4 regions of the Paenibacillus sp. sptzw28 genome follow, and region 2 is predicted to be linked to each of the others. Evidence: riboswitches for the same ligand, from Rfam matches in the RefSeq annotation. Region 2 holds a riboswitch; each other region holds the start of a gene.
What was found. Region 2 has a riboswitch for cyclic di-AMP ahead of KZ483_RS09755 (DUF4218 domain-containing protein). Riboswitches for the same ligand answer to the same signal wherever they lie in the genome.

Region 1: linked by a shared signal. The riboswitch ahead of KZ483_RS22525 (3D domain-containing protein) and the one ahead of KZ483_RS09755 (DUF4218 domain-containing protein) in region 2 are both predicted to bind cyclic di-AMP.
Region 3: linked by a shared signal. The riboswitch ahead of KZ483_RS01120 (resuscitation-promoting factor) and the one ahead of KZ483_RS09755 (DUF4218 domain-containing protein) in region 2 are both predicted to bind cyclic di-AMP.
Region 4: linked by a shared signal. The riboswitch ahead of KZ483_RS22190 (TrkH family potassium uptake protein) and the one ahead of KZ483_RS09755 (DUF4218 domain-containing protein) in region 2 are both predicted to bind cyclic di-AMP.

Annotation. Positions count from the first base shown of each region.
Region 1 is NZ_CP080545.1:4,910,454-4,917,962, forward strand. Features, by position in the region: gene KZ483_RS22510 (zinc-binding alcohol dehydrogenase family protein) at 102-1,139, shown strand; gene KZ483_RS22515 (alpha/beta fold hydrolase) at 1,207-2,169, opposite strand; gene KZ483_RS22520 (polysaccharide deacetylase family protein) at 2,439-3,368, shown strand; gene KZ483_RS22525 (3D domain-containing protein) at 3,438-4,097, opposite strand; cyclic di-AMP (ydaO/yuaA leader) riboswitch at 4,222-4,414, opposite strand; gene KZ483_RS22530 (mannose-1-phosphate guanylyltransferase) at 4,561-5,574, shown strand; gene KZ483_RS22535 (PAS domain-containing sensor histidine kinase) at 5,583-7,022, opposite strand; gene KZ483_RS22540 (TetR/AcrR family transcriptional regulator) at 7,157-7,509, opposite strand, start outside.
Region 2 is NZ_CP080545.1:2,218,054-2,225,562, reverse strand. Features, by position in the region: gene kdpB (potassium-transporting ATPase subunit KdpB) at 1-1,716, opposite strand, end outside; gene kdpA (potassium-transporting ATPase subunit KdpA) at 1,741-3,420, opposite strand; gene kdpF (K(+)-transporting ATPase subunit F) at 3,450-3,527, opposite strand; gene KZ483_RS09760 (DUF2681 domain-containing protein) at 3,524-3,634, opposite strand; gene KZ483_RS09755 (DUF4218 domain-containing protein) at 3,647-4,057, opposite strand; cyclic di-AMP (ydaO/yuaA leader) riboswitch at 4,177-4,341, opposite strand; cyclic di-AMP (ydaO/yuaA leader) riboswitch at 4,443-4,635, opposite strand; partial or broken gene KZ483_RS09750 (spore germination protein) at 4,773-5,090, shown strand; gene KZ483_RS09745 (hypothetical protein) at 5,312-5,584, shown strand; gene KZ483_RS09740 (glycoside hydrolase family 27 protein) at 5,611-6,891, shown strand; gene KZ483_RS09735 (helix-turn-helix domain-containing protein) at 7,037-7,509, shown strand, end outside.
Region 3 is NZ_CP080545.1:243,500-251,008, reverse strand. Features, by position in the region: gene KZ483_RS01155 (PSP1 domain-containing protein) at 1-131, shown strand, start outside; gene KZ483_RS01150 (initiation-control protein YabA) at 177-575, shown strand; gene KZ483_RS01145 (tRNA1(Val) (adenine(37)-N6)-methyltransferase) at 722-1,495, shown strand; gene rsmI (16S rRNA (cytidine(1402)-2'-O)-methyltransferase) at 1,492-2,394, shown strand; gene KZ483_RS01135 (AbrB/MazE/SpoVT family DNA-binding domain-containing protein) at 2,514-2,768, opposite strand; gene KZ483_RS01130 (HD domain-containing protein) at 3,039-4,346, shown strand; gene KZ483_RS01125 (TatD family hydrolase) at 4,368-5,135, shown strand; cyclic di-AMP (ydaO/yuaA leader) riboswitch at 5,321-5,516, shown strand; gene KZ483_RS01120 (resuscitation-promoting factor) at 5,754-6,902, shown strand; gene rnmV (ribonuclease M5) at 7,029-7,509, shown strand, end outside.
Region 4 is NZ_CP080545.1:4,847,689-4,855,197, forward strand. Features, by position in the region: gene KZ483_RS22180 (cation:proton antiporter) at 1-1,232, opposite strand, end outside; gene KZ483_RS22185 (potassium channel family protein) at 1,278-1,940, opposite strand; gene KZ483_RS22190 (TrkH family potassium uptake protein) at 1,957-3,309, opposite strand; cyclic di-AMP (ydaO/yuaA leader) riboswitch at 3,384-3,588, opposite strand; gene KZ483_RS22195 (CPBP family intramembrane glutamic endopeptidase) at 3,829-5,448, shown strand; gene uvrC (excinuclease ABC subunit UvrC) at 5,537-7,435, opposite strand.

The DNA of each region.
Region 1 (7,509 bases), 2.7 Mb from region 2:
TGCGTGAGGCTTGTACCAGCAAACGGGAAATTACAATATGCTTCCACGCAAGCCGATTCGTTTATATAATCAATACATGAATGATGAGAGGAAGTTGCATTATGACAGAGCAGAATACCATGAAAGCCGTTGGATTAACCCGTTACCTGCCTATCGGGCATCCGGAAAGTCTGGTAGATATTAATGTGGACAAGCCTGCTGCAGCCGGCCGCGATATTCTGGTAAAAGTACAAGCAATCTCGGTCAACCCGATCGATACCAAGGTCCGTGCTCCGAAAGACCAGACGGAACAGGTCCCTCGAATACTGGGCTGGGATGTTTGCGGCATTGTGGAACAGGCGGGCGAGGACTGTACACTATTCAAATCCGGAGATGAAGTTTATTACGCAGGTACGATCAATCGTCCCGGCGGTAACAGCCAATACCACGTCGTAGACGAGCGGATTGTCGGGCATAAACCTAAAGCTTTGGATTATGCCGAAGCAGCCGCTCTCCCGCTTACTGGAATTACTGCCTGGGAAGCGCTGCATGAACGGCTGGGGATTCCTACTGAGCAGGATGCAAACGAGGGCAAAGCCATTCTTATTATCGGGGCGGCCGGAGGGGTAGGCTCGATTGCCACTCAGCTGGCCAGTCAAGCCGGACTGACTGTTATCGGGACAGCTTCTCGTTCTGAGACCGCCGAATGGTCCAGGCGGCACGGTTCCACTTATCTCATCAATCATTACCAGCCGTTTATGCCGCAATTAATGCAATTCGGTCTTGATTCCGTTCAGTATATCCTCTGCTTGAATGCCACGGAGCAGCATTGGACACATATGGCGGAGGTTATTTCCCCACAGGGGAAAATATGCTCTATAGTGGATGCGAAGGACCCGCTTAACCTGAATGTTTTAAAAAGCAAAAGCGCCTCATTCGTATGGGAGTTCATGTTTACAAAAGCGATGTATAAAACTGCCGACATGATTGAGCAGCATCATATTCTGAACCGTATTGCGGAGCTTGTCGACTCCGGCGACATCGAAACTACAATGACCGAAAGGCTTGCTCCGATTAATGCAGCCAACCTGCGCCTGGCTCATGCAAAGATAGAAGAAGGCGCAACGATTGGAAAAATCGTACTCGAAAACTGGGATTAACAAATGACAAGCACCTTCAAGCGCCGGTTGTCGAGGCTCCATGAGGGTGCTTGCTTTTTTAGGGCCCTTAATAATTCCCGAGAAAAAATTGAATGATCTTATCATGCAGCCCCGGAAGTCCTTCATGGCCGAAATCCGGAAATATTTCGAGCCTTTTGGGCGCCGTGATTTTATTATATGCGGCAAATTGCGTGGATGGAGGACAGACGGTATCCATCAGTCCGACCCCCAGCAGCACGTCGCCTCGGACACGATCGGCCAAATGCTGGATATCGATGTAGCCGAGCTTTGTGAAGATCGCATTCTCCCTTACATGCTGCGGGTCAAAATGACGGAAATAAGTGCGCAGCTCTGCGTAAGCATCCTTGGCCAAATCCATTTCCCATACGCGGCGGTAATCGCTTAAGAACGGATAGACAGGCGCCAGCTTGCGTATCCGAGGCTCAAGTGCGGCGCATGCTATTGTTAATGCCCCCCCCTGGGACCACCCGGTTGCAAATACCTGGCCGGGATCGACCTCGGGCATACTCATAACGATGGAAGCGAGCTGTGCTGTATCAAGAAATATATGTCGGAATAATAGATTGTCCGGTTCGCCGTCAAGTCCGCGTATGATATGGCCGTGATGGGTACTGCCAAGTACGCCTCCGATGTCCTGCGACGGCCCCCCTTGACCTCTGCAATCCATGGCGAACACCGAAAACCCCAGAGAAACGAATGCAAGCCGGTCGCTCCAATCGCCTGCATTGCCCGAGTAACCATGAAACTGAACGACTGCAGGATGCGGCTTATCCGCATGGCGTGGACGGGCATACTTTACATGGATACGGGCTCCCCGCACGCCGGTGAAGTACAGGTCGAAGCATTCCGCTGCCGGCGTCTGAAAAGCGCTGGGCACTAACTCTACTTGCGGATCGGTTTCACGCATCTCTTCAAGTGCTCTCGCCCAGTATTGGTCAAAATCGGCGGGACACGGATTAATTCCTGTATACGCTTGCAGTTGAGTAAGCGGCATATCTATTGTCGGCATGAGGCAGCTCCTTTGTTCTTATATTCAATTACATGTTAATGGTTTACCTGTTAGAGTGTAAAGAAATTTCATTATTTCTCCCCGCCCAATTCGATGTAATCCCCGCGCCATGCATGAAGGAAATCAGGAAGGGAATAATAATTCAACCAACAATACCATGTTACTCATGAAGAAGCGGCTAACGCTCTGCACGAACCAACAGAACAGGTGCTCTTCCCGCTTGGGTCTGTGCCTTCCGTGGAGGTGGAGTTAGCGGGAGGGAGTCCGGTATGCAATCGAACCGCCGCATGCAAAAGGCCGGTATATTGCTGCTTGCGGCATTAACGGCGCTTTGCCCTTCGATAGAATCGGATGCTTGGTATAGTCCTGGCCCTTCCCCCACACGTAATACCACCAAACAGGCGGCAAGCATGGCACAGCCATCATCACAGCAGGATCTTGCGCGTGAGAAGGAGGCCAGGGAATCCTCGGCATCCTTCCAGTTATCTCGAAAGCGGAAGCATCATAAAAAACGCCGCCGCGTCCAGGCGATGTCATGGGTATCGCTTCAAAAACGATACCCCGGAACTTTCATCATAGGCGGCCCGCGGAGTGCCCGAAAAGTAGCGCTGACCTTCGATGATGTGCCCGATCCGCGCTATACGCCGCAGGTGCTGGACATACTGGCCCGATATAAAGTGAGAGCCACCTTCTTTGTCGTCGGCTCACGCGCTGCCGCTTATCCGTCGATAGTTCGGCGGATGCGCCGGGAAGGCCACATTATCGGTAATCACTCCCTCAATCACGCGGTTTTTTCACGCATCCCGCTGGGCTCCTTTAAACGTCAAATTGTTCGGACGGATGCGATTCTGCGTCCCCTTGTCGGCTACAGTCCGAAACTAGTCCGGCCTCCCTATGGTGAAATCATGCCCAGCCAGATTGAATGGTTAAAGCAAAACGGGTACATCGTAGTAAATTGGGACGTTGACTCAGTCGACTGGCGCGGTACCGATAGCAGCCATATCCTTGTAAACATCAAGAAGACATTGCAGCCGGGATCCATTATTCTGCAGCATGCCGGCGGGGGAGTCGGCCAGGATTTATCAGGCACGGTAAAAGCCTTACCCAAGCTTATCAAGCTGCTTCGAAGCAAAGGGTACCAGATCGTCACGCTGCCCGATCTTCTAAGCAAGCCGGCTTCGCGCAACAGCAAAGGTTAAAAGCACAAACGGCGTCCCCGAGGGGACGCCGTTTGTGCTGCCGGCTTTCACTTACATGCCTATGTCCATTTATTTGTTTAAAACAAACACTTTGACATATTGGTATCCGAACTGACGCGCCTTTTTCTGCGATTGCGGCAAGAATATATCAATCCTGTCGCCTTTAATCGCGCTCCCCATATCGGTTGCGACCGCTATCATGCCTCCAACCGGTAACCCGTCATGGTTATACCCGGTAATATAAACTTTGCTGCCCATCGGTATCCGCTTGGGGTCAACCGCGATCGTGCCAAGCTTTAATGGGTTCCCGAAATAATCGACCGGTCCCCAGCCATTCTCTGAGGCCGCTGCGGTATAAGCGCTCGCTTTGGCTTGAATGACGTCCGAATAGCTGTACGAACGCCCCTTCACCTGCACGATATCGTTGCCCTCGGCTTTACCGCCCGCTGATTTCTTGATCTTAACTGCCGACTGGCCGGAATCATTCTTTGCCTTAATAGGAGCGCCCGGTATAACGATGGAGAGGCCTTTGTAAATATTGAGCGGATCCACCTTCGGGTTGGCTTTCATCAATCGTTCAAGCTGGACGCCGAAGCGTTTGGATAATTTCCAGAACGTGTCGTTGTCGGACGCTTTATACGCCGCGGCGGCATGTGCCGGACTGGCGTTAATGAGAATAGCAATGCTAAGCGCGGCTGCTGCTGCGCCCTTTTTCCAATTTTTAAACAACGTTTCTTCCTCCTTTTTATTTACGGACCCCCGCTCTGCCGGTGTGACCATTTTTGGCAGGAGCAGGCTCCGTCATCGCCAAACGAACTACCGCTTCGATATGAAAAAATTGCGGTTGATGACGCCCGTTTATGCATGCGGCCTACGAGGTTAGTTGTCGGATTCGGATTGAGGAGATCAACCCTACGCCTTGCGGATTGGCCGCGCAGCGATTCACCCCGAGCGTGAGATCATCCCATTGAATGATCTTCCGCAGGAAATACTCGCTTGTACTTCCTGAAAGTCCCCCGTACGATTAGTTTCGGCTCGCGTAAGAGAATATCACATCATGCCCTGTATTGAAACCGGTAAATACGACCAGCCCACTTATTTACAACGTACAAATGCCGTTTTCGGGGCGAATATAATGTCACTAAAATATGAGCGTACTATGTTTTTCGTTATTCGGGAGGTGGTTCAAACCATGAATGTGGTTATTATGGCAGGCGGCAAGGGTACCAGATTCTGGCCGCGAAGCGTCGACTCAATGCCAAAGCAATTTTTGCCCTTTCACTCCGAACGGACTTTGATTCAGGAGACGGTTAGCCGCTTTCGCAAAATTGTCTCGAGCTCCCGGTTGTATATAATAGCACCCGCCCGCTATCTGCCGCTCCTGGAAGAACAGCTTCCGGAATTCACGCAGGACCAGCTTATATTGGAGCCGGAGCAAAAGGATACGGCAGCCTGCATTGCTCTTGCCGCGTTTCGGTTCCAGCAAAGGGGAGACGACGAGCCGGCGATATTCGTGCCTTCGGATCAGTATATAGCGGAGGAGGAGCCGTTCCTTGCAGCCGTGAGACGTGCCGCGGAAATGGCGAAGAGGCCCGGTGCGATCGTAACGCTCGGGATCGAGCCTACCCGCCCGGAAACCGGATTCGGTTATATGAAGACAAAGGAGCCCGCAGCCGGTGAAGACCTGCCCGATAGCGTTCTCCCTGTTCTTCGCTTCATGGAGAAGCCGACAGCAGAGCGTGCCGAGAAGCTCATTCGCGAACCCGGCACTTACTGGAACAGCGGTATTTTTGTTTGCAAACCCTCAACTCTTGCCCGCCGAATGGAGCAATTCCAGCCGGCGATATGGAACAGCCTTATTGAGCACCCGCTCGATGTATCGGCGGCCTATGCCCTTATGCCGCGGCTTTCCATTGATTTTGCCGTCATGGAACGGGCCGAATCGATGTACTGTATACCGGTACAATGCGGCTGGGACGATATTGGTTCGTGGGCGGTGCTCGGCCGCCACTGGACGCCGGATGCCAATGGGAATGTGAGTAAAGGCAGCGTAACGCTCACGGAAGCAAGCGGTAATACGGTCTTTATTGCCGATAAGCATGCACTGATAATAGGTGTGCATGACCTTATTATCGTATCGACGCCTTCCGGTCTGCTTGTGTGCCCGAAAACAGAAGAATTCCGGCTGAGAATGTGGTTAAAGTAAGCTGTCTCTCACGAGGAAACACAGATCGGAAGCTCGACCGTTGCAGTTGTTCCACGTCCCGGTTCACTTGCAAAACGAATCGTACCATGGTGGGCCTCGATAATACGAAAGCAAATCATTAGACCAAGTCCCGTGCCGGTGCTTTTTGTAGAGTAAAAAGGACCGCCTAACAGATCAAGCTGCTCTTTTGGTATACCGACGCCTTGATCTTCAATCCGAATCAATACGGAATCCTCGGTGTTGCGCATTAAAAAAACCGTCAGATTACCGCCGTCCGGCATCGCTTCGATAGCATTTTTCATCAGGTTTATAAATACTTGTTTCAATTGGTGTTCGTCGCAATAAACCGAAGGAACATCAGAATCGAAGTTTGTTGTCATTCTCACGTTATTCATGATGGCCTGCGGCTCCAGGAGAGTCGTAACGCTGTCGAAAATTTTGGCCAAATCATGTACCGCGTACTGTTTCGCCTGCGGCTTCGCAAGCGCCATAAATTCCTGGACAATCGTATTGATCCTGTCGAGCTCCGTCAGCATAATATCGAAATACTCGTGATTGTGATTCACTTTGGATTTCAGAAATTGCGTAAAGCCTTTAAGCGAAGTAAGCGGATTACGGATTTCATGAGCTATACCCGCCGCCATTTGACCGACGACGGACAGCTTTTCCGAGCGGATCAACGCTTCCTCTTCCTTCTTTCTTTGAGTCAAATCGTGGTAGACGCTTTGGATCACAAAGGGTCTTCCCTGAAAATCATGGATCCGTATACTCGAAACCTCAACATCGATCACGCGGCCATCCAATCCAAGAAGCTTGCTTTCGGTAAAATCGAGCGGTTCATCCGATACGTATACTCTGCTGAAGCGTTCCTTGGTGATTTCCCGATAATCGGGGTGAATAAGACTCATATAAGGCCGGGAGAAAAGCTGCTCCTTGTTCGAGACGCCAAAAAGCTTTAAACCCGCAAGATTAACATATAAAATTTTCTCGCCGTCGTGGACGACGATAGGCTCAGGCAAATATCTTATCAAGCGCTGATAGCGTAGATCATTCTCGCGAAGCATCTGATCGGCCAATATTGAAGCTGTTACATCGAGGAAGGTTCCCATTAGTATTGACTTTTCTTTATGTGTAACAGGGAAAGCCTTCGCCTCGCAGAACACAATCGAATTATCTTTTTTGACAACTCTTAACCATTTGTTGATTGTTATTTTTTCGTTATTCAACCTCTTTTTAATTGTTTCCTCAAAAAACGAAAAATCGCGGTAATAAATGATATCCTTCGGATCCATATGAAGCAGTTCTTCCTCGGTGTATCCCAAGGTGTCTGCAATATACTTGTTGACAAATATGAATCGGCCTTCCTCTATAAGAAAAAATCCAATTCGCGACTCCTCTGCAATACAGTGAAAATATTCGGCAAATATCGATTTGTAGTCTTGGTTCATCGTCAGTACTCATCCCCCGGTTGGAAAATGCATTAACTATAAATTCGATATGTTTTGCCAATAACCTTTGTGTAAAAGACAAGTTTCAACATCTTTCACCTACAAACCTTCATCCACAAACCGTTGGGAACCGTTTACCGGATGCTTTGCTGTATACCGGCAACAAATATCCGTATACCGTCATAATAGATCGGCAGCGTCCGTTCCAGTAAAGCGGCGGTCGGCTCTTCACTGCCGATATAAGTGTTCACATACCCCTGCATGTAGTAAAAAAGCATTCTTCCATGATTAAGAGCTTTAGCCGGATCGACTCGGGCTGCACCGTCGCCGACGGCGTCACTCAGCGCATCATTAAGATGACCGAACAATCTGTTGCGGATTTGGTTCACTTCAAGAACAGGCTCCTTCTCATCGATCCTGACGGCTCCGGGTGTAATCAGGACGTGATAAAAGCTCCCTTTCGTAAGGCAAAATACAGCAAACTCAC
Region 2 (7,509 bases):
TGTCAGCGCCCCGCGCGTCATGAGCAGCTGCTTGCCAATGGACACGACCTCGATGATTTTCGACGGGTCGGAATCCAGATCAACCATGTTGGCCGCTTCTTTCGCGGCGACGGTGCCGCTGTTCATCGCAAGCCCGACGTCGGCCTGAGCCAGCGCCGGCGCGTCATTCGTGCCGTCACCGGTCATCGCGACGAGTTTGCCTTCAGCCTGCTCGCGGCGGATGACAGCGATTTTGTCCTCCGGTTTGCTTTCTGCGATAAAATCGTCCACCCCGGCTTCGCGCGCGATTGTCGCAGCCGTAAGCGGATTATCACCGGTACACATGATCGTCTTGATGCCCATCTTGCGAAGCTGGTCGAACCGCTCTCGCATGCCCGGCTTTACGGTATCCTTCAAATAGATCAGGCCGAAGATGCGGTTATCCACGGCAACGGCAAGCGGTGTCCCGCCCTCGGATGCAACCGCGTTACCTTTGTCGTCGAGGTCGCCCGGGATGGAACCGCCCTGCGCCGACACCCATTTCTTCACCGCATCGACCGCGCCCTTGCGGACCTTGCGGCCTCCCTCCAAATCGACCCCGCTCATTCTGGTTTCCGCTTTGAATTCGATAAACTCCGCGCCAGATGCCAGCGACTCCTGAAAGCTCAAATTTTGTTTCTTCATCAGCTCCAGCACAGAGCGGCCTTCCGGAGTCTCGTCCTTCACTGAACTGATGGCAGACCATTCAGCTACGGTTTCGACGCTTTCGCCGCCGACCGGAATGAATTCGCCGGCCATCCGGTTTCCGAAGGTGATGGTGCCCGTCTTGTCCAGAATCATCGTGTTGATGTCGCCTGCGGCTTCGACCGCTTTACCGGACATCGCGAGTACGTTGAACTGCGTGACGCGGTCCATGCCGGCGATCCCGATCGCCGACAGCAGTCCGCCGATCGTGGTCGGGATAAGGCAGACGAGCAAAGCGATAAGGACAGGGACATCAAGTACAATATTCAGATACTTCGCAATCGGAGCGAGCGTGACGACAACAATCAGGAAAATGAGCGTCAAGCTCGTAAGCAGCGTGTTCAGCGCCAGCTCGTTCGGCGTTTTCTGCCGCTTGGCGCCTTCCACCAGCGAGATCATCCTGTCAATGAACGATTCCCCGGGGTCGCTTGAGATGCGCACCTTGATTTGATCGCTGACGACGCGGGTTCCGCCTGTCACGGAGCTAAAGTCGCCGCCGGCCTCCTTGATGACCGGGGCAGATTCGCCGGTAATGGCCGACTCGTCAACGGAAGCGAGACCTTCGATTACTTCTCCGTCTCCAGGTATCATTTCACCTTGCGAGACGATGACGATGTCTCCTTTGCGGAGCTCGGTGGATGACACGACTTTCACGCTTCCCAAGGCCAGCTTATTGGCCGTCATTTCTTTTTTCGATTTCTTCAGCGAATCTGCTTGCGCTTTACCTCGTCCTTCAGCGAGTGCCTCGGCAAAATTGGCGAACAACACCGTAAACAGAAGGATCACAAATACCGTCAAATTAAACCCGACATTGTGTCCCGTGCCGAAATAGGATGGAAAAACGGTCATCAACAGTACGACAAGCGTACCGACTTCAACTACAAACATGACCGGATTTTTCAACATCGTGATCGGATTTAATTTGATAAAACTGTCTTTTACCGCACCCTGTACGATAGAAGAGGATAGCATCGGTCTTCGATTCGTGCTCATTGTCGGTTCACCTCATCCGTTCCGTTAGCGAAGTGTCAATTGCTCTGCGATCGGCCCGAGGACCAGAGCAGGCAAGAACGTCAGCGCTCCAATAATCAATACTGTTCCGATCAAGATACCCATGAACAAGCCATTGTCCGTCCGGAACGTCCCAACCGTCTCCGGCACCCACTGCTTGCGGACTAGCGAACCGGCCACGGCCAGCATAGCGATCATGGAAACATACCGGCCAAGCAGCATGACTATCCCGGTTGAAATATTCCAAAACGGCGTGTTATCGGCAAGCCCCTCGAAGCCGGAGCCGTTGTTCGCCCCGGAAGATGCATACTGATAAAGCACCTGTGAAATGCCGTGAAATCCGGGATTTGTAATCGATCCTTTTCCGAGATCAGTCAAGAACGCGATAGCCGTCGGTACAAGGATAATGAACGGATGCGTCAGAATCGCGACGGCGATCAGCTTCATCTCTCGCGGCTCAATTTTACGGCCCAGGAACTCCGGCGTCCGGCCAACCATGAGCCCGGCAAGGAACACGCCCAAAATCGCATACATCAGCATGTTCACAAGGCCGACGCCTTTGCCGCCAAATACGCAGTTGAGCATCATTTGAGCAAGCGCTCCGAGTCCGCCGATCGGCGTGAGCGTGTCGTGCATGTTATCGACCGAACCGGTTGTTGCGGCGGTCGTAACGGCCGTGAATAGCGCCGATTGCGCAATGCCGAAACGGACCTCTTTCCCTTCCATACTGCCTTGTGAGGCGTCGATGCCAAGCTTGTTCAGCACCGGGTTGCCGCGTAGTTCTGCAGCATATATCATGACAAGGAATACGATAAACATGGACATCATTGCACCGAATATGACCCAGCCTTGCTTGCGGTTTTTGGAAAACAAACCATAGGTATAAGGCAAGGAGGCAGGCAGCGCCCACATCGATAAAATTTCGATTACATTCGTCAGCGGACTCGGGTTTTCGAAAGGATGCGCCGAGTTGACTCCGAAGAAACCGCCGCCGTTCGTGCCCAAATGCTTGATGGACTCTAACGATGCAACCGGGCCGATCGCGATGTGCTGCGCTGCGCCCTCAAGCGTTGTCACGCTAAGCGTCGGTTCCAGCGTCTGAGGCACATGAAGCGCCACCATTACAAGCGTGAGAATGAGGGCAGCCGGAATAAAAATCCGCGTGTGCGCCTTCACGAAGTCTTCGAAGAAGTTGCCGATTGTCTCCCCTTTGCTCGTCAAACCGCGAACAAAAGCGATCGCAACCGAGAAACCCGTCGCCGCCGATGTGAACATCATCATCATGATAACGATCATCTGTGAAAAGTAAGAGAGCCCCGTCTCGCCGCTGTAATCCTGCAGGTTTGTATTCGTCATGAAGCTGATGACTGTGTTAAACGTCAGCGTTTGCTCCATGTTATCGATACCGTTAGGATTCAACGGCAGCACTTGCTGCAAACGCAAAATCACATAGCTGACTGCAACAAGTACGATATTCATTAGCAGAAAACTGAGCGCATACTTTTTCCATGTCATGCCGGCTCGCTGCTTGAGGCCAATCAGCGTATACAGGATGCGTTCGAAAGGTCCGAATAGTTTATCCAAGCGATTCGGCTCGTTTGAAAAAACATGATATACGTACGTCCCAAGCGGTTTGACTAGTAAAACAATCACCGCCAAGACGATCACTATTTGCAAAATGCCCATCCGGCAACCTCCTTAGAACGGTCTGATCATCAAAATTTTTCAGGATTAATCAAGGCATAAACCAGATAAAGAAAAATAAATAACGTAAAAATCAAGACTGCAATCATAATTGCTCTCCACCTGCCTCATCAATGACTTGGCTGCACCAGGATAGAAAACCGTAGAATAATGTAAAAGCGCCGCCAAGCAGCAAAATCATATATAGGTCAAGCATATTAAGCCTCCTTTACGCATCTGACAACAGATCATCGGTTATAAGGAAAGAGATATCGTTACTGCTGGTATGGATGACATAATTGGCGCCAAGCCCTTTGTATACGAGCCTCGGATTGCAGCTGTCCGTTATGACATAAATCGGCTTTGTCGTCCAGCTGCGGCATATTTGTATATACCGGCAGCAAAGGTTAAGACTGCTTTCAAACAAATATACCTTTCCGATCCGAAACTCCGGAACAGCCCATGTAATTTCCTTGGTTGTATTTACCGCTATGATGCGCTCTACTCCAAGAGTCATTATGCGTTCATGTTCCGCCTTATTGCGGGTAATTACAGCAAATGGAATACGCTTGTCTTTCAGTTGCCTGATAAAGTCTTCGCCTCGAATATTCGGCGCCGAAACCAAAATCAAATCTTGCAATTCGCGTTTCTCCTCCTTGGTTTTCAGGAGTAGGCAACAAAAAAGAAGCCATTGGAAGAGGAACTCTTCTCGCGGCTTCTAGGCACAGTAAAAAACCGTGTCTATTCACGTTAAAAAGTTGCCTCTCTCTGGTACGCTTACGAGGTTAGCTGCCGGATTCGGGCGTGAGAGTCGCCCTACGCCTGGTTGCCATGCAACCGGGCGATTCACCCCATGGATTATAAGACAATCCGTTCGGGTCCCCCGTTCCCTCCTTTATTAGAGGGATTCAGCGAAAAAGACGTTTGCTGAATAAAAAAAACCGCATAGGGAATCTACCCTGCGGCCGATAAAGTCACAAGATCATCCTCCCAACAATGAAGAACCAGATTCTGAAATGAAACAGAATGTTGTCCTTCTACACTTACGAGGTTAGCTGCCGGATTCGGGCTGTGAGAGTAGCCCTACCCGAAGAAGCAACCTTGTCAGTTGGCTCCTCCAGGATTCACCCCAAATGACGGATTATCGACTCTCACATCGAAAGCCGTCATTACATGGTTCCCCCGCTTTCCTTAACGGAAACTCAGCGATTTGATGAAAATATTTCAATTCATGAATCGTATATTACGCCTCCTCTGTCGGTTTGTAAATATAACTAACATGCTGCAAACTGCCTTTACATCACACGTGCATCGATTGCAGCGCTTACATCTTTTAGGAACTCTATAACGCTCTCTCTATCTCATTATCTCTTCGGTTTATAACAATGGTTCATTGTGGTACTGCCGCTTTCACCCTGCCTTCTTTTTATATCTCCATCACGACCTTTCACCAACAGATGCTGCCCACAAAGTTGATCCTTAGCTTCGCATCGGCCCACGAATTGGTGCCGTTTCCGGCTCTTATCGAAGCTTTAATAATGGAAGTGACGTTTGAGGCGCTTCGCGAAGCGGGAGTACGGCTCCCGAAGCAAGTGGGGGCAGCGGTGAGTATTGTCGGCGCGATTGTTATCGGAGAAGCGGCGGTAATGGCTGGGCTTATTTCTGCCCCATTGGCGAAGGAGACGGTTGCGCGGGTACAAAGAGACCAATACGGACGTTCTTGGCTATGCGGATGCTTTTTATAACAAATATATCCTCAGATTTGGAAACAGACACGGGACAACTGGGGCACTCAGTTCCGGCAGGTCGAAACCGATTATGATATCCATGTGAACATTGCACGACCAGGCGAATACGTGCCGCCTTTAGCTGTAAAAAAGGATGGAGGGAAATAATGCTGGTAACGGCAAAGGTATTGTCTGTTGCTTTTATTCTCTTTTTGATCGGCTTATATGAGTGGCCCAAAATAAATCGCCGTTTAAAAAGGGAGCGTATCGTTTTCGTATTACTCTGCACGCTGACGCTTGTGGTGTCGGAAGAGCCGATAGGTTATCCGAAAATGCCCGGAGATATATCCATTGCCGAGTGTGACAGCAATATTTTACAAGCTGGAGCAATACATTACGGTGGAAACGTCGCCTTCCTTGTTTTACACTTGAAGGAGTAAAACTTCTAGCATAAAGGATGGATGACATGAAGCATCAGAAAATCGCTCTCACACCGCCGATGGGATGGAACAGTTGGGATTGTTATGGAGCAGCTGTACGTGAAGAGGAAATCAGAGGAAATGCGCAATATATGGCGAATCATTTGAAACAGCACGGCTGGGAGTACGTCGTGGTCGATATTCAGTGGTACGAGCCGGGTGCGGTTTCCTCCCAATACCGGCCTTTTGTTCCGCTGGAGATGGATGAATACTCGCGTCTTATACCTGCCGCAAACCGTTTTCCCTCCGCAGCCGGCGGACTTGGGTTCAAGCCGCTCGCAGATTATGTGCACAGCCTATCGCTTAAATTCGGCATTCATATTATGCGCGGAATTCCGCGGCAAGCCGTTCACGCTGACACTCCTGTAATGGGAACTTCAGCTACAGCCAGAGATATCGCCCACACGAACTCGATCTGTCCGTGGAATACGGATATGTACGGCGTGGATGCTTCCAAAGAAGGAGCCCAGGCCTACTACGATTCCCTGTTTCGGATGTATGCCGAATGGGGCGTAGACTTCGTCAAAGTGGACGATATCGCGGCTTCGCGCCTTTATCATATTCATAAAGAAGAAATCGGTCTGATTCGCAAGGCAATCGACAACTGCGGCCGCCCGATGGTGTTAAGTCTTTCTCCGGGTCCGGCGCCGCTTGAATACGCTTCCGTCTTCATCGCTGGCGCCAACATGTGGCGGATGACGGACGATTTCTGGGATCTGTGGCCGCTGCTGCACGGCATGTTCGAACGGTGCGAGAAGTGGGCGGAGCACGTCGGCCCCGGACAATGGCCGGATTGCGACATGCTGCCGCTTGGGCATCTCGGCATCCGTTCGGTGGATGGCGGCGGCGCCGACCGCTGGACCCGCTTTACGCAGGATGAGCAGCTCACGATGATGACGCTTTGGAGCATTTTCCGTTCCCCGCTCATGTTCGGCGGAGAGATGCGGGACAATGACGAATGGACGCTTTCGCTGCTAACGAACGAAGAGGTTCTGGCCATGCACCGCAGCAGCAGCGGTGCCCGGCAGGTATATAGGGACGGCGAGCGTATCGTTTGGACTGCCTCAGATGATAACGGGGCGATATACGCTGCGCTTTTCAATGCCGGAGATGAACCTGCGACCGTCAGCGTTTCACTCGAGCAATTAGGAGCAGGGTCGCCGAAACAGGCAAGGGATCTGTGGAACCGGAAGGATATCGGTACGGTTACGGATACGCTGAAGGCAGACCTCCCTCCTCACGGAGCGTCCCTTTACAAATTGATTTAAAAATTTGCACTGTGCAAGAATCAGGCCTGTCTCTTCCTCCACAAGAGACAGGCCTGCTGTATGCCGGGATGAAAAAAGGCGGCTGTTCTGATACGCTATCTGCATAGACAATAGATTATGAATGAGTCCCAAGGAGGATTTTCGCATGACGGAGCAACCCTCCAACTATTCGGTCATCGGATTCCGTTTTTCCGAACAGCCCCCGCATCCCTTATTTGAATTATTTGCAATCGGCCAGGAAAGAATTACATCAACAGATTATAATTGGGACGGCTTGAAACGGACTGACGGTCCCCTTCTGCTTTTTCAATACACGCTTGCAGGGAGCGGATGCATCCGTATTGGCGAGCAGACGCACAAGCTCGGTCCCGGCGCGGCCTTTCTGGTCGAAATCCCAGGCGATCACCGTTACTTCTTTCCGGCTTCCGGGCAATCGTGGGAGTTTCTGTTTATCTTAATCCGGCCGTCGGGGGTTCTGGATTATTGGATCGACATTAAAGGGCAGCTCGGTTCGGTCACGCATATTCCAAAAGACCAGCCGATTATCCAGCTGCTGCAGTATATGTACCGGAATGCTAGAAACGGTGTCATTTCCGATGCCTACCATGCCTCCTCCAC
Region 3 (7,509 bases), 2.0 Mb from region 2:
AAATTGTCGTCACCTCATTAGGTGAAGGCAAAGTAACGGGAATTAATGCCGGTACTAAATCCGTGTTCGTCCAGTTGTTTGAAGGCGGAAAGCCGAAGGAATTGCCTCTGGACGATGTCGTAGTGAAGTAATTCTATCCGTTTAGTCCGAAGCCGAACAGTCTTTGGGGTGGGAACTTGAATAAGAAGGATCTATTTAGCCAAATGGACAAGCTGGAATCGAATATGGGAAGCCTGCACGTTGAGCTTGGAGCGCTGAAACAACAGCTTAAAGCACTGCTCGAGGAAAACAAGAGGCTTAGCATAGAAAACCAGCAGTTGCGCAAAATATTTAAGCGGGAAACCGCTATCCACGTCTCACAGCTGGAACCGGCTGTAGTAACCGCATCCTCTACCAACTCTTTATCAGCCGAATTGCCGCAAATGCCAGTGGACCAAGCCACTGCCGTGGGCGAAGGATATGATAATTTGGCGCGTTTATATCATGAGGGATTCCATATTTGCAATTTATATTATGGACACTTGCGTACGGAAGGCGACTGTTTGTTCTGCCTTTCATTTCTGAATAAAGAATAACCGGACAAGACCCTTACACAAAGGGTCTTGTTTGCTTCTATTTAAGGTATGAATGCTTGAATAGCGTCTGCTTTTTCGTTTATGCTGAGTAGCATGGACCAGGAAAACCGGGTTTTAATTAGAAAAGAAACGAGGGTTATGGCGTCGTGTCGAAAGATGTTGCACTTGAACCGAATGAACGACTGGATGATCTATTGACGCATCAACTGCACATCATCCAAAGCCGCGAGGTTTTCAGCTTCTCGATGGATGCAGTCCTACTGGCAAGATTCGCCGGCATACCGCCGCGGGGAAAAGTATTGGATTTGTGTACGGGCAATGGCGTAGTACCGCTGCTGCTGTCCACTCGCACGAAAGCTACAATTACCGGTGTTGAAATTCAGCCGAAGCTTGCCGATATGGCGCGGCGCAGTGTTGAGTGGAATAGACTGGGTGACCAGATTGTTATACATGAAGGAGATCTTCGTACTTTCTACGAGCATTCGGGATACGGAGTATACGATGCAATTACCGTTAATCCTCCGTATATGCCGGCAGGCAGAGGAGACCATAGTGAGAATGAATATGTCGCTATGGCCAGGCATGAACTTAACGGTTCGCTGGATGATATCGTTGCCGCATGCGCCAAGCTTGTGCGGACGGGCGGGAGAGTCTCAATGGTTCATCGTCCGTCAAGGTTTATTGAAATTATTGAAACACTGAGAAGATGGAAGCTGGAGCCTAAAAGGATCCGATTTGTTCATCCCCATCGTGAAGCCGAAGCCAATATGGTTCTTATTGAAGCGGTAAGGGACGGAAAGCCCGACATAAAACTCCTGCCGCCGCTCATCGTCTATAACGAAGACAAGCACTATAATGAAGAAATAATAAGGATATATTACGGGAACAAGGATTCCGGAACGAGGGATACGCCGACATGAAGGTGCAGAGCAGTTTTTCCAAATCTAATGATAACGGGACAAGCCCGAAAACGGGTACATTATTTTTAGTCGGAACACCAATTGGAAATTTGGAGGATATGACGTTCAGGGCTATCCGTACATTAAAGGAAGTATGGCTTATTGCTGCCGAGGATACCCGACAAACCCGCAAGCTGCTTACGCATTTTGAAATATCGACACGTCTAGTCAGCTATCATGAGCATAACAAGGAAGCCAGTGGGAATGAGCTCATTCGTTTGTTGGAAGAGGGTCATTCGATCGCCCTTGTGAGCGATGCCGGGCTGCCGGCAATATCAGACCCGGGCGCCGACCTGGTCGCAGCTGCGGTGGAACGGGAAATTGCCGTCGTTCCAATCCCCGGTGCTAATGCAGCACTGTCCGCGCTAATTATATCGGGACTGCCAACCGATAGATTTCTGTTCACGGGTTTCCCCCCGCGCGAGCGCAAATCGCTTCGTGATTGGCTTGAGCGCATGCGAAGACAGGAAGGCACGATCATTTGCTATGAATCGCCGCACCGGGTGGCCAAGACGCTTGCCGCCATGCTCGAGCAATGGGGCGACAGGCCGGCAGCTATGGTTCGGGAGCTAACCAAACGACATGAGGAAGCAGTCAGGGGAAGGGTTTCGGAGTGCATGGCATGGCTTGCCGAACATCCTCCGCTCGGCGAATACTGTTTGGTTATTGCCGGGGCGGATCCGGCAGATGCGAAGAACCTGCAGGGGGATGAGCCTCCTTGGTGGTTGCAGCTTGACCTTGAAGAGCATGTGCGGCACTATGAGGCTGAGACTGGGGATCGTAAGGATGCAATGAAACGGGCAGCTGTGGACAGAGGGCTGTCAAAGCGGGAAGTATATAACGAGATCATGAAGAAATAGAGGAATAAAAAAAGGGCCTTCCTGACATTAGTCGTTCAGGAAGGCAGTAGGAGTATAAAAAAGGTTAGAATTAACAAGTCCAATAATCGTATTATAACCTATAATTGCGAATTTGTCTCTTATTTTGTTAAAGGAGTCGGCATTTCGGTTAAACAGGCGTTGCAGACGATTTTTCCTTTAAAATAAGTTACATTCTCTGCATTGCCGCAGAAAATACAAGCAGGCTCGTATTTCTTCAGCATAATGCGCTCACCGTCGACATAAATTTCAAGCGCATCCTTCTCGCCGATTCCAAGCGTCCGACGCAATTCGATTGGAATAACAACACGTCCAAGTTCGTCTACTTTCCGTACAATGCCAGTAGATTTCATCATAGTTTATCCAAATCCCCTCTCAAAATACTTATTTCGTCATCATTCGACAAAGTTCTATCATTTCCTGTATCTATAGTACCAACGTTTCCCATAATAGTCAACCATGAAATGACCGCGTAAATTGTCGTAATTGGCTGCTATAGCTATAGATACGGTTTCCGAAGCGGTATACACTAGCTAGAAATGGACTATTTCTGGAAATTAATTAACGACATATTTCGACAAACTATCGACATTTCGTGTCGAAATTATGAACGGGAGGAATGAGTAATGATTCAGGCCCAACACTCGTTAGCGGAAGAAAAAGTTTTCAAGGATCCGGTTCATAAATACATCTATGTACAAGATCAAACGATCTGGAATTTGATCAATACAAAAGAGTTTCAACGGCTTCGGCGAATCAGGCAGCTTGGTACCTCCTATTTGACCTTTCATGGAGCAGAGCACAGCCGATTCTCGCATTCACTGGGTGTTTATGAAATCACCCGGAAAATAATTTCTCAGTTCGAGCGCGGAGGATATCCCGATTGGCCGAGGGAGGAAAAACTCGTGACGCTGTGCGCGGCGCTGCTCCACGATGTTGGCCATGGGCCCTTCTCACACTCTCTCGAACAGGTATTTGATACCAATCACGAAGATTGGACATGCCGTATTCTTCTGGAAGATACCGAGGTGAATCGCGTGCTTTATGAATTCGATTCATCATTACCTGAGCGAGTAGCGGCCGTTATTCGAAAAACCTATAACCAGCCGATCGTGATCAGTCTCGTATCGAGTCAAATGGATGCGGACAGGATGGATTACCTCCTGCGCGATGCCTATTACACCGGTGTCAATTACGGCACCTTCGATCTGGAACGTATTCTTCGGGTGCTTCGGCCGCATCAAGGGCAAATCGTCGTCAAGGAAAGCGGAATGCATGCCGTCGAAGATTACTTGATGTCTCGTTACCAGATGTACTGGCAGGTTTATTTTCACCCTGTAACCAGGAGCTCTGAAATTATACTCCGACAAATATTTCGCAGAGCACGTGAGCTTTATGGGGGTGGGTACGCCTTTGCATGGATGATTGAACCGCTAAGGCGTTTGTTGGACGACACACTGGATGTCGAAAATTACCTTTCACTTGACGAAGCTCTTGCACAAACCACCTTCATGCAGTGGACGAAAGAGGGCGATCCGCTGTTATCGGATTTGTGTTCCCGCTTTCTGAACAGAAAGTTATATAAATATGCTGCGGTGGACAAACCGGATGAAGAGCTCTGGCAGAATATTCGCGGGCAATTTGCTGCTATCGGGTTAAACCCGGACTACCACTTTGAAATCGATTTTCCTTATGATATGCCTTATGATGTATATCGACCGGGCCTATCATCGAACGATAAAGAAGAGAAACCGCCAATCCTTCTTCTAGGCCAAGATGAACGGTTGTCCGAAATTTCCGAACGATCGGACATAATAAGATCAATAACCGGCCTACACCAAGGGAAATACCACCTGTATTACCCTGAGGAACGACTGCTTGAATCAGCCGGTAAATTGCAGCCGCGGATACTTGAATATTTTGGTTTACTATAGAAGGGAGACAGTTGGAAAAGCATGTTAATCGACACGCATACGCATTTGGATTCGCATAAATTCGACTCAGACCGCGTAGAGGTTATTGAGAGGGCGCGGGCGGCAGGTGTTTATAAACTCATAAATATCGGTTTTAACCGGGAGACGATTCAGACTACGATGGCCCTCGCTGAGCAGTATGATTTCATATATGCCGTAGTAGGCTGGCATCCCGTGGACAGTATTGTTATGCTCCCCGAGGATCTCGAGTGGATAGGGTCGCTTTGCGCGCATAATAAAGTCGTTGGAATTGGCGAGATCGGACTGGATTATCATTGGGACACCTCGCCAAAGGATGTTCAGCAGCGTGTCTTCCGCCAGCAGATACAGCTTGCTCAGCAGAAACGTAAGCCTATCGTCATTCATAACCGCGACGCCCATGAGGATATCGTCAGAATCTTAAGGGAAGAAAACGCGAAAGATGTTGGGGGAGTTATGCACTGTTTCTCGGGAAGCTGGGAAACGGCCAAGCAGTGCCTGGATATGAACTTCTACATTTCGTTCGGTGGACCGGTGACATTCAAAAACGCGCGTATTCCTAAAGAGGTGCTGTCGCGGGTGCCGCTTGACAGGCTGCTCATTGAGACCGATGCTCCGTATTTGGCTCCTCACCCGCACCGTGGAAAGAGGAACGAATCAGCTTTCGTCCGTCTTGTAGCAGAAACTGCAGCGGAAATAACAGGAAAAACATTGGAAGAAATTACTAGAATTACGACCGAAAATGCTTTAAAATGTTTTAGTATTGAGTGAAACATGCTTAGAAATCAAGTATTTGAGACATATACGGTGAAAAAACTAATTTTGATTGGAGTAAATGCTTGATTTTCACTTGATTTTCCTTAAAATTCGTTAAAATCGCTCTTAATCACTTCTTTACAATTTGGCGCAAAAGACGGTATCATTCATCTCAGAGCTTAAAAATTTATATTCCTTTTTCTAAAATAACGCTTAATCTCCGAAATCGGAGAGCGGGGGAACCAAATGTTGAAACAGTTCGTATCATCGAACGGTTTGGACGTTGACTTCTCTAGGGGTGAATTTTGCGGAGGCTGAAAATTGCCGAAAGCAAATAGGGCGACTCTCTCGCCCGAATCCGACAGCTAACCTCGTAAGCGTAATAAGAGAGATCAACCTCGTGCATCTAATCCATGTCCCATTGTCATCTCGGGAAGCCACGAAACAGATCCTCTGTCGTCGGCTTCCTTTTATTTTTGAATATTGCGTAAACTGACGACATAGGGTTTATCATGGAGGTGAGCATAAGGAGGAAAAGGAGTGGCGTGCGTGCACGTCAACTAAACGAATAGTACCGTCAAATGTAATCATGCTTAAACAAGGGCGACGGGGCTATGAAGGAGGACCGAAGAAGTGGGCGCACTCCAGCTTAAGGACACCCATGGTAAACGATCATCCAGCATGTCTATCCCATTGCGATGGAAGCATGAGAACGTGCGTTTAATTGTACTAAGCGCTCTGATCTCAATCGCTATGACTTTCATGTTTCTGGTGTTGTTGTACGGAACGGCTGACAAGCACGTCTCCGTAGTAGTGAACGGACGAGAAACCATTGTCTCTACGAAACAATGGGTCCTTCAACGCCTACTGGATGAACAAGCCATCACGATAGGACAATATGACAAAGTGTCATTACCGCTTAATTCGGCAATTAAGGATGGCGACCGAATCGTCATCAGTAAAGCGGTACCGCTCCACGTGAAGGCTGACGGCAAGGTAAGAACGTTGTACACGACTGAAAGAACCGTTAAGGCGGCGATCGACGGGGCTGATATATCGATACGCGGTCAAGATAAAGTACAGCCTTCCCCGGATGCGGCTGTCGAGCCGAATATGACTGTTACGGTTACCCGGATCGACAAGAAATACTCGGAAAGTTCGTATAAAGTTCCTTTCTCCATTGTGAAGAAGGAAGACCCTAAGCTAGCCCAAGGCAAACAAAAGGTGGTCCAGACCGGCAAAGAAGGAACCGTGGTCAAACGGTTTGAGAATGTTTTTGCCGATGGCGTGCTTGTATCGCAGTCGATGGTTACCAAACTCACACAAGCTTCATCCGTCGATCAAGTCGTTGCAGTCGGAACGAAGAAGCCTGAGCCAAAGGTGACAACGCTCACGGCAAAGACGCCAAGTATCTCAACCCTTACAAAGCGCGGCATTACGTTAAAAACTAAGAAAACGCTGAAGAACGTTACATTGACCGCATATACAGCCGGTGTAGCTTCGACCGGGAAAAGCAAATCGCATCCTCAATATGGAATTACCGCCTCCGGTGCTTACGTCAAGGAAGGTCGGACGATCGCCGTGGATCCGGATGTGATTCCGATCGGATGGTGGGTATATATAGAAGGCATCGGCTTCCGCCGTGCTGAAGACACGGGCAGTGCAATTCAAGGAAATAAGATTGACGTTTATTTCGAAAGTGAATCGTATGCCGAGAAGTTCGGACGGAAGCGGGGCTACACCGTTTACGTGCTTGGGCCGAAGAAGCCGGAATCGGTCTGACCTAAAGAAGCTTCTATAAAGGTTTTAACTCATTCATATCGTATTTTAAACGTAAATATGCCATGATAAGAAGAGGCGCTGCCTCTTCTTTTTGTATGTTTGTCTGAAGGGAATGGATCGATCGGTATGATCAATGAAATTATCGTTGTTGAGGGCAAGGACGATACGGTGGCAATCAAGCGGGCGGTCGATGCCGAGACTATAGAGACTGGCGGCTCGGCGGTCGGCGAGGATGTTCTTAGACGGGTGGAGCTTGCTCAGCAGCGGCGCGGGGTCATTATTTTTACCGATCCTGACCATGCTGGGGAGAGGATCCGCAAAATCGTGGCGCAGCGGGTACCCGGCTGCAAGCATGCTTTTCTGCCGCAGGAGGACGCCCTCTATAAGGGCGATATCGGTGTGGAGAACGCATCGCCGGAGGCGATCAAGCGTGCGTTGGCCAATGTGCGAACGGAATCAATCGATGGGGACAGCGGCAGTGGGACAAGTCTGCCGGAGATAACGTGGGACGACCTTATGAGGGCCGGGCTGCTGGCGCACCCGCAGGCTTCGGATCGGCGTCTTCGAATGGGAAATGTACTCGGTATCGGATATGCCAACGGTAAAC
Region 4 (7,509 bases), 2.6 Mb from region 2:
TTATCCGCTTCTAAATCCATCCCGAGTTTGCGGGCCATCCAGGCCGTGGTGCTTGCTTGCAGGAGAATCGTCAGCATTATCGCCATAAACGTTACCGAAGCAATGATGTCGGCATGCTTCACTCCCATTCCGGCCAGCATCCCCGACAATGCCGCCGGAATGACGCCGGTTTCGCGGACCCAGATCATAAATGTCATCTCCTTGAGCGACCACCGGGATTTAAGGTCCGGCAGCGCGGAAGCAAATACCGTCGCGGGCCGGGCAATCGCCATCAGTACGATAACCGCGATCAAGCTCTGCCACCAATAGTCGGCCAGAAGCACGAAGTTGACCTGACTCCCGAGGAGTATGAAGATAAGCATACGCATAATGACGGTTATATTATCGGAGAAATGCGTCATTTCATCATTTTTGCCAACCATATGAAGGCCGAAATTTTGCGAATTCCCCCAAATCAAGCCGGCTACGAACGTGGCCATAAATCCGCTGACATGCAGCATATCGCCGACCAGGTAAGCACCCAAGGCAGTGCCGATCATGGCGATGGTCGTATAGTCGCGAAGCACACCGATCCGGGTGTGCGCAACCAGATAAACGACGGCAAATCCAACGATAAGGCCGACCCCGATTCCCCCAAATGCCGTTATCAAAAAGTCCAGCGTAACCGCGCCCGCATCAATCGACGATTTGCCTGTCGCTGCTGCAAGGAGCGCGAACGTTATTATTGAGCCCGTGGCATCATTAAAAGCCGATTCGCTCTCGACGGTCTCCCGCACACGCTCGCGTATGGTGACCTGCCTGAATACCGGAATAATGGACGCCGGATCCGTCGAAGCGATGACCGCCGCCGCAAGGAGCGCATACAACAAACCTATCCCGAACAACCAGTGGACTGCAGCGCCTACAATACCGACCGTAATCAGAACCCCCGGGACGCTCAGCAGCCCAACCGTCCATCCGACCTGCTTCAGTCCGCGGAGCCGGATGTTGCGCCCTCCGTCAAACAGAATGATCGAAGATCCCGCCACCAGTATCAACTGGTTCGTCAGCGAACTGCTGGCCACATTAATCCAGTGAAGTCCCTGGCCGATAACCATACCGGCAATAATAAACAGCGCCACATCCGGCAGCTTCAGCCGCGAGGCGATCATCCCCGCGACCATTCCGGCCGCGACGATTACCAGCAGCAATAAAAACAAATGCTGTATCAGCTCTGTGGTAGGTGTTTCCATCCGCTAGTCACGCCCGTTTCCCAGAAAAAGCCGGTCTCCGCGAACTTAGCGGGTGACCGACTCCTCGAATTGTTCGATTTGATTATTCGTCCCGATGACGACCATAACGTCCTTCTCAGCCAGCACGTCGGTTGCCGAAGGAGCGATTATGATTCCTTTGGGCTTATTGATCGCCACGATGCTGCAGCCGAACCGGGCACGCGGATTCAAATCCTGCAGCGAGACGCCGTTCAGGCATTTCGGCACCGCCAGCTCCGCGATCGTATACTCCTTCGACAGCTCGATATAATCGAGAAGGTTCGGCGAAACGAGCTGATGCGCCACCCGGATACCCATATCCCGTTCCGGGTAGACGACACGATCGACTCCGATTTTCTCCAGCACGCGCCCGTGAAGCTCGCTCATCGCTTTGGCCACGACCTTCTTCACGCCGAGATCCTTCAAAATAATCGCAGTCAATATGCTCGCTTGAATATCGTCGCCAATAGCAACGACACCGCAATCGAAATTGCGGACTCCGAGCGAACGAAGCACTTCCTCGTCTGTTGATTCCGCAACGACGGCGTGAGTCAGCACCTGGCTCATATCTTGAACGGCTTCCTCGTCTTTATCGATGCCGAGCACCTCGTAATCAAGCTGAATTAACTCTCTTGCCAAGCTCGAACCGAATCGTCCAAGCCCGATAATGACGAATTGACTCCTCTTCATCCTGCTTCACTTTCCCCTATCCGATAATTATTTTGCCTTCCGGGTGCCTGTACAATTCTTTCTCCGCGCGCGGTCCAAGCGCATACGCAAGCGTCAGCGGTCCAAGCCGTCCGCAGAACATCGTAAGACTGATAATGATTTTGCCGATTGCCGACAGCTCCGGCGTAATGCCGAGCGTTAGTCCGACGGTGCCGAAAGCTGAGGTGGTTTCGAACAAAATTTTGATAAATGCTTTATCTTCGGTCGTTGACAGGACCATGGTAACGAGAACGACAAGCGCAAGTGAAAGCAGCGTAATCGTCAGCGCTTTGAAAATGCGTTCCCGCGCCAGCCGGAAATTGAACAGGACGATATCCTCTTTTCCTCTTATCATGGCTATAACCGCCCCGATAAGCGTTGTAAACGTCGTTGTTTTAATTCCGCCTCCTGTCGATCCGGGGGATGCGCCGATGAACATGAGGATAATAGTGAAAAATTGGGTTGCTTGTCTCAGCGATGGAATGTCAAGCGTATTGGCGCCGGCCGTGCGCGGCGTGACGGATTGGAAGAAAGCAGCGAGCACCTTACCGCCAAGATTCAACTGACCAAGCGTATCCTTGTTGGAAAATTCAAATATGAAAATCACGATGGTGCCGACCGCAATGAGAGCCGCAGTCATGGAAAGCACCACTTTGGAATGCAGCGATAACCGTTTATTTTTACGGAATTCCATTAAATCCGACATGACGATGAACCCGAGTCCGCCCAGGATGATTAGCAGCATAGCTGTAATATTGATGACGGGATCGCTGACGTATCCCGTGAGACTGACAAACGGAACACCGAATCGACCGAACAAATCGAAGCCGGCGTTGTTGAATAATGACACGGCGTGAAAAACGCCGAAATAAATCGCCTGGCCGAGCGGCATATCAAAAGACCACCTGATCGAGAATAGCGTCGCGCCGATCAATTCGATGGCGAGAGAATAGAAAATAACCTTTCGAATCAGCCGGACTATACCTTCCATGCTTGTCTGATTCATAGCTTCCTGAAGAATGAGTCTTTCCCGCAGCGAGATCCGCTTGCGGATCACAATCGCAAATAATGTCGCCATGGTCATGAACCCGAGTCCGCCGATTTGAATAAGTGTCATAATAATCAGTTGGCCGGCGATCGAAAAGTAGCTTCCCGTATCTACAACGACCAGCCCTGTGACACAGGTTGCCGATGTCGCCGTAAACAACGCATCGACAAATCGAAGCCTCGTTCCTGTTTGCGACGCGAACGGCATCGAGAGCAGCAAAGCGCCGGTCAGGATGATAAGCGCAAAGCCGGTGACGAGAATGCGGGGCGGCGACCATTTGGAAATGTTAAACAGCGATTTCATGTAAACCTAATCCACCCCTCCATGCAGTCTCAGCGCACAAAAAAAAGCACTGGATCCCCAATGCTATTGCGATGAGTCCTGTTCCACTAAGCCTACGAGGTTAGCTGACGGATTCGGGCCCGGACAGGCGGCCCTATTCTTAGGGCAGCGGCACCAAAGCGCGCGTTGCCCGTTGAAATTCACCCCGTGCTGCCGGGTTTACGAAACTGCAAAATGCCAGTCGCTCCGACAACGATATGGTTCCCCCGTTTTCTTTTAGAAATTCGGCTTTTTATTCAATTGATTCACATTATAAAACTAAAGCAGGGAAACACCAAACGACGGTTTTGCAGAAAACAAACCGAATTCCGGCAAAAATAACGCCAGTTCCGTTGAAATCGGCCGGTTACTGGCTTTCTTGTCCCATTACCTCGTCCGTAAAACGAAAATGAACGGAATCGCATGGATAATTTCGGGAGAACTATGATATGGTAGATGTATGCGGTTTATTTGCTCAATACCATTTGCAGAGGTGCACCGATGAACCAATATCAGATACAGCCCAATTGGAAAATTTTTTCGTGGCTAGCACTTGCAGGAATTATTTTATATTTACTTGTTCAGGTTCTCCCGTCCACCTCCGAGGCATTCTTCGGAACCGGCAGCGAGAAAGTAATCGCGAAAAGCGAAGCCGAGCGCGCGGCAGCGGATTTTGCAGAGCGCCAGTTCAAGCAAAAGCCGGTCGAAGCGCATGCGGTCCATCAATCTGACAGCCTGCTTTACGGTTATTTGTCCAAAGAAAAGCTTCTTAACGAATATGATAAAGAGTGGGACGCCGCTTTCCCCACCGACACCTTTCAGGTGAATACGAAAATGCCCGACGGAAGTCTGATTTTCATTTATGTTCATATGCAGAAGGGTACGGTCGTCGGCTGGAATCGGTATAATGCGTCAGATTCGTCTGTTCCGGGTCCAACGGAGCAGGATGATGCAGCGTTAAAATTCGCGGTGTCGCAGGGATTTCAAGCCCGCTCTCTGAAAATCTCGAACACAAACCCGAGTACCGGTGAGGTCCGCCTCGATGTAGCGGATCATATGATCGCAGACGCGCGGCTTGTTCTGGAGGTGCGGAGCGAGAAGCTTCCGGGCGGAGGCCTAATAATTGCCAAATATGAACCGAAATTTATCGTCCCTTCAGGCTACTCCACTTATGTGGAGCAGCAAACAAAGCTGGCATCATTTCTCTCGCTGCTCGGAAGCTTGCTCTTGTCGTTCGTTCTCTTCGTGCTCGCCATCATTTATGCATCGTTGTACAGGAAGCACTCGTCATTCAAACGCGGAATCGTGCTGAGTTTGGTTTTTCTGTTCGTATACCTCGCCAACAACATTAGCATGACGGACGGAATTCTGGCTGCAGCGGGTGAGAATCCGAACGCTGTTTCTTATGCTGTAGTAACTGTAGCCATTACCAGCATCGTAACGGTAGTAATGGCAGCTGCGGCATACTTCTCCCTTGTCGGCGGAGACGCATTGTGGAATTCGATGGGCCGCCGTTTATGGCCGCGATTTGGCGAAGCCGGCTACGGGGAATATGTATGGCGCAGCATGTGGCTCGGTTACTTATTCGCCTTAATATTGCTTGGCCTGCAAACGGTAATTTTCATCGTTCTGCTCAATGTAACAGGCGCCTGGTCGACGACGGATGTCACCCAGTCCCCCTATAATCTGGCCGCACCCTGGATATTTCCGATGATGGCCTGGTGTGCCGCGATTTCGGAAGAAGCCGTATACCGGTTGTTCGGAATCGGACTGCTTAAGAAGTGGTTTAAAAATACGTTCGTCGCAGCGCTCATTCCGACGATCATATGGGCACTCGGCCACGTCACTTACCCGATCTTCCCGTCTACGACCCGCTTATTCGAACTGACGATTATCGGTCTTGCCTTCAGTTTCATGTTCGTCCGTTACGGTTTTATAACAGTCCTGTTCGCCCATGCGGTCTTCGACAGCATCATGATGGCGATCTCGCTTATGTTCATGGGCACCGCCGTCAATATACTGACAGGAATTATATATATCATTCTTCCCATTCCGATCGCATGGTCGATTCGGTGGTTTGATAAGAGAACCCCCAAACGGGCACTAACTCTGCGAAGCTGAGTGGTACTGTGAAGCATTGCGGAGCAAAGCGCTTCGCACAATATCAACTCGGCCAAACATCTAAAATACAAAAGGGAGAAACCGCTTCTCACGGTTCCTCCCTCAACGCTTCGATAATTTGCGAGGCGAGCTTCTCGCCGATCGACAGGGGCCGGAAATCTTCAATTCCGGCCTCTTTGATTTTCTTAATGGAGCCAAAATGCTTCAGAAGCAGCTTTCGGCGTTTCTCCCCTATGCCCGGAATGGCATCCAGCCGCGAGGCAACCATGGATTTGCCGCGCTGTTCGCGGTGGAAAGAAATAGCAAATCGGTGAACTTCATCCTGGATCCGCTGCAGCAGATAAAATTCCTGGCTGTCCCGTGTTAACGGTACGATTTCAGGGGGATCCCCAATCATTAACTGCGCTGTCTTATGCTTGGCATCCTTCACCAGGCCGCATACCGGTACGAATAAGCCGAGCTCATTCTCCAATACGTCGAGCGCTGCGGATATTTGACCTTTACCCCCGTCGACCACAATCAGATCCGGCAGCTGCAGCCCTTCCTTAAGCACTCTTTCGTAACGGCGCCGGACGACCTCCCGCATCGTTTCGTAATCATCCGGCCCCTTCACAGTCCGAACCTTGTATTTCCGGTACTCTTTCTTATCCGGCTTGCCGTCAGTAAAAACAATCATCGCCGAGACAGGGTCGGTGCCTTGAATGTTCGAGTTATCAAACGCCTCTATGCGGCGGATCTCCGGCAGACCAAGCGCCTCGGCGAGACCTTCCGACGCTTTGACGGTCCGGACCTCATCGCGCTCAATGAGCTGGAATTTCTCACTTAGCGTGACCTTGGCGTTGTTAACGGCCATAGCGACCACGTCGCGCTTGCGGCCGCGCTGCGGCATGAACACTTTCACCTTCAGCCACTTCTGCAATGACACCCGAACCTCATCGGCGGCAGAGCCGGCTGCGACTTCATCCGTATGCGGCACGCCGTCGGCTGCAGCGGCGTCCGATTCCTCTTGCACCGGCGCGGGCAGCAGTATTTCCTTCGGGAGCGCCGGGTTATCACTGTAATATTGCGTAACAAAGGTCATGAAATCGTCATACTCGTCTCCATAGAACGGAAAGGTGGTAGCGTGCCGTTCGATTAATTTGCCTTGGCGCATGTACATAATTTGTACGCACATCCAGCCTTTGTCCGTCGCAAATCCGAATACGTCACGGTCCATCTCGTCGGAGAGCGTAATTTTCTGCTTCTCCATAATGGCGTCTATGGCCATGATCTGATCGCGGAATTCTTTAGCGCGCTCAAACTCCAGTCCTTCCGCCGCTGCGGCCATTTTTCCCTGCAGCGTCTTTTTCACCTCATCGTGGCCGCCGTTCAGGAATCGGGTTATTTCCTGTACCATCGCCTCGTATGTCCCCGGGGCTATCTCATATTCGCAGGGTGCCACGCATTGACCGAGGTGGTAATACAGGCATACTTTATCCGGCAGCGTGTTGCATTTGCGCAGCGGGTACAAACGGTCGAGCAGTTTCTTTGTTTGCTGGGCGGCATATGCGTTCGGATAAGGACCGAAATATTTCCCTTTATCCTTCACGATACGGCGGGTTACCTCCAGCTTCGGGTGCTTCTCGTTTGTAATTTTAATATAAGGAAATGATTTATCGTCCTTCAACAGCACATTATAACGCGGATGATGCTGCTTGATGAGATTGCATTCCAGAATAAGAGCTTCCATATTGCTGGAAGTGACGATATATTCAAAATCGCGTATTTCCGAGACGAGCTTCTGGGTCTTGCCGTCGTGGCTGCCGTTAAAATAGGAGCGGACGCGGTTTTTCAACACCTTCGCTTTGCCGACGTAAATAATCGTGCCGTCGCCGTTTTTCATTAAATAGCAGCCCGACTGGTCCGGCAAAAGCGCCAATTTGCTGCGGATTCTCTCCGCCGCCAGACGCTGCTCAGCCCCTTCAACGACTCTTGGTTCCTCTTCCATCGGTACTCCTCCCGGCCATTTGTTCAACTTCTATTGTAGCATAGCCGCACAGCCGAGCGTCAGTATTCCTTTCA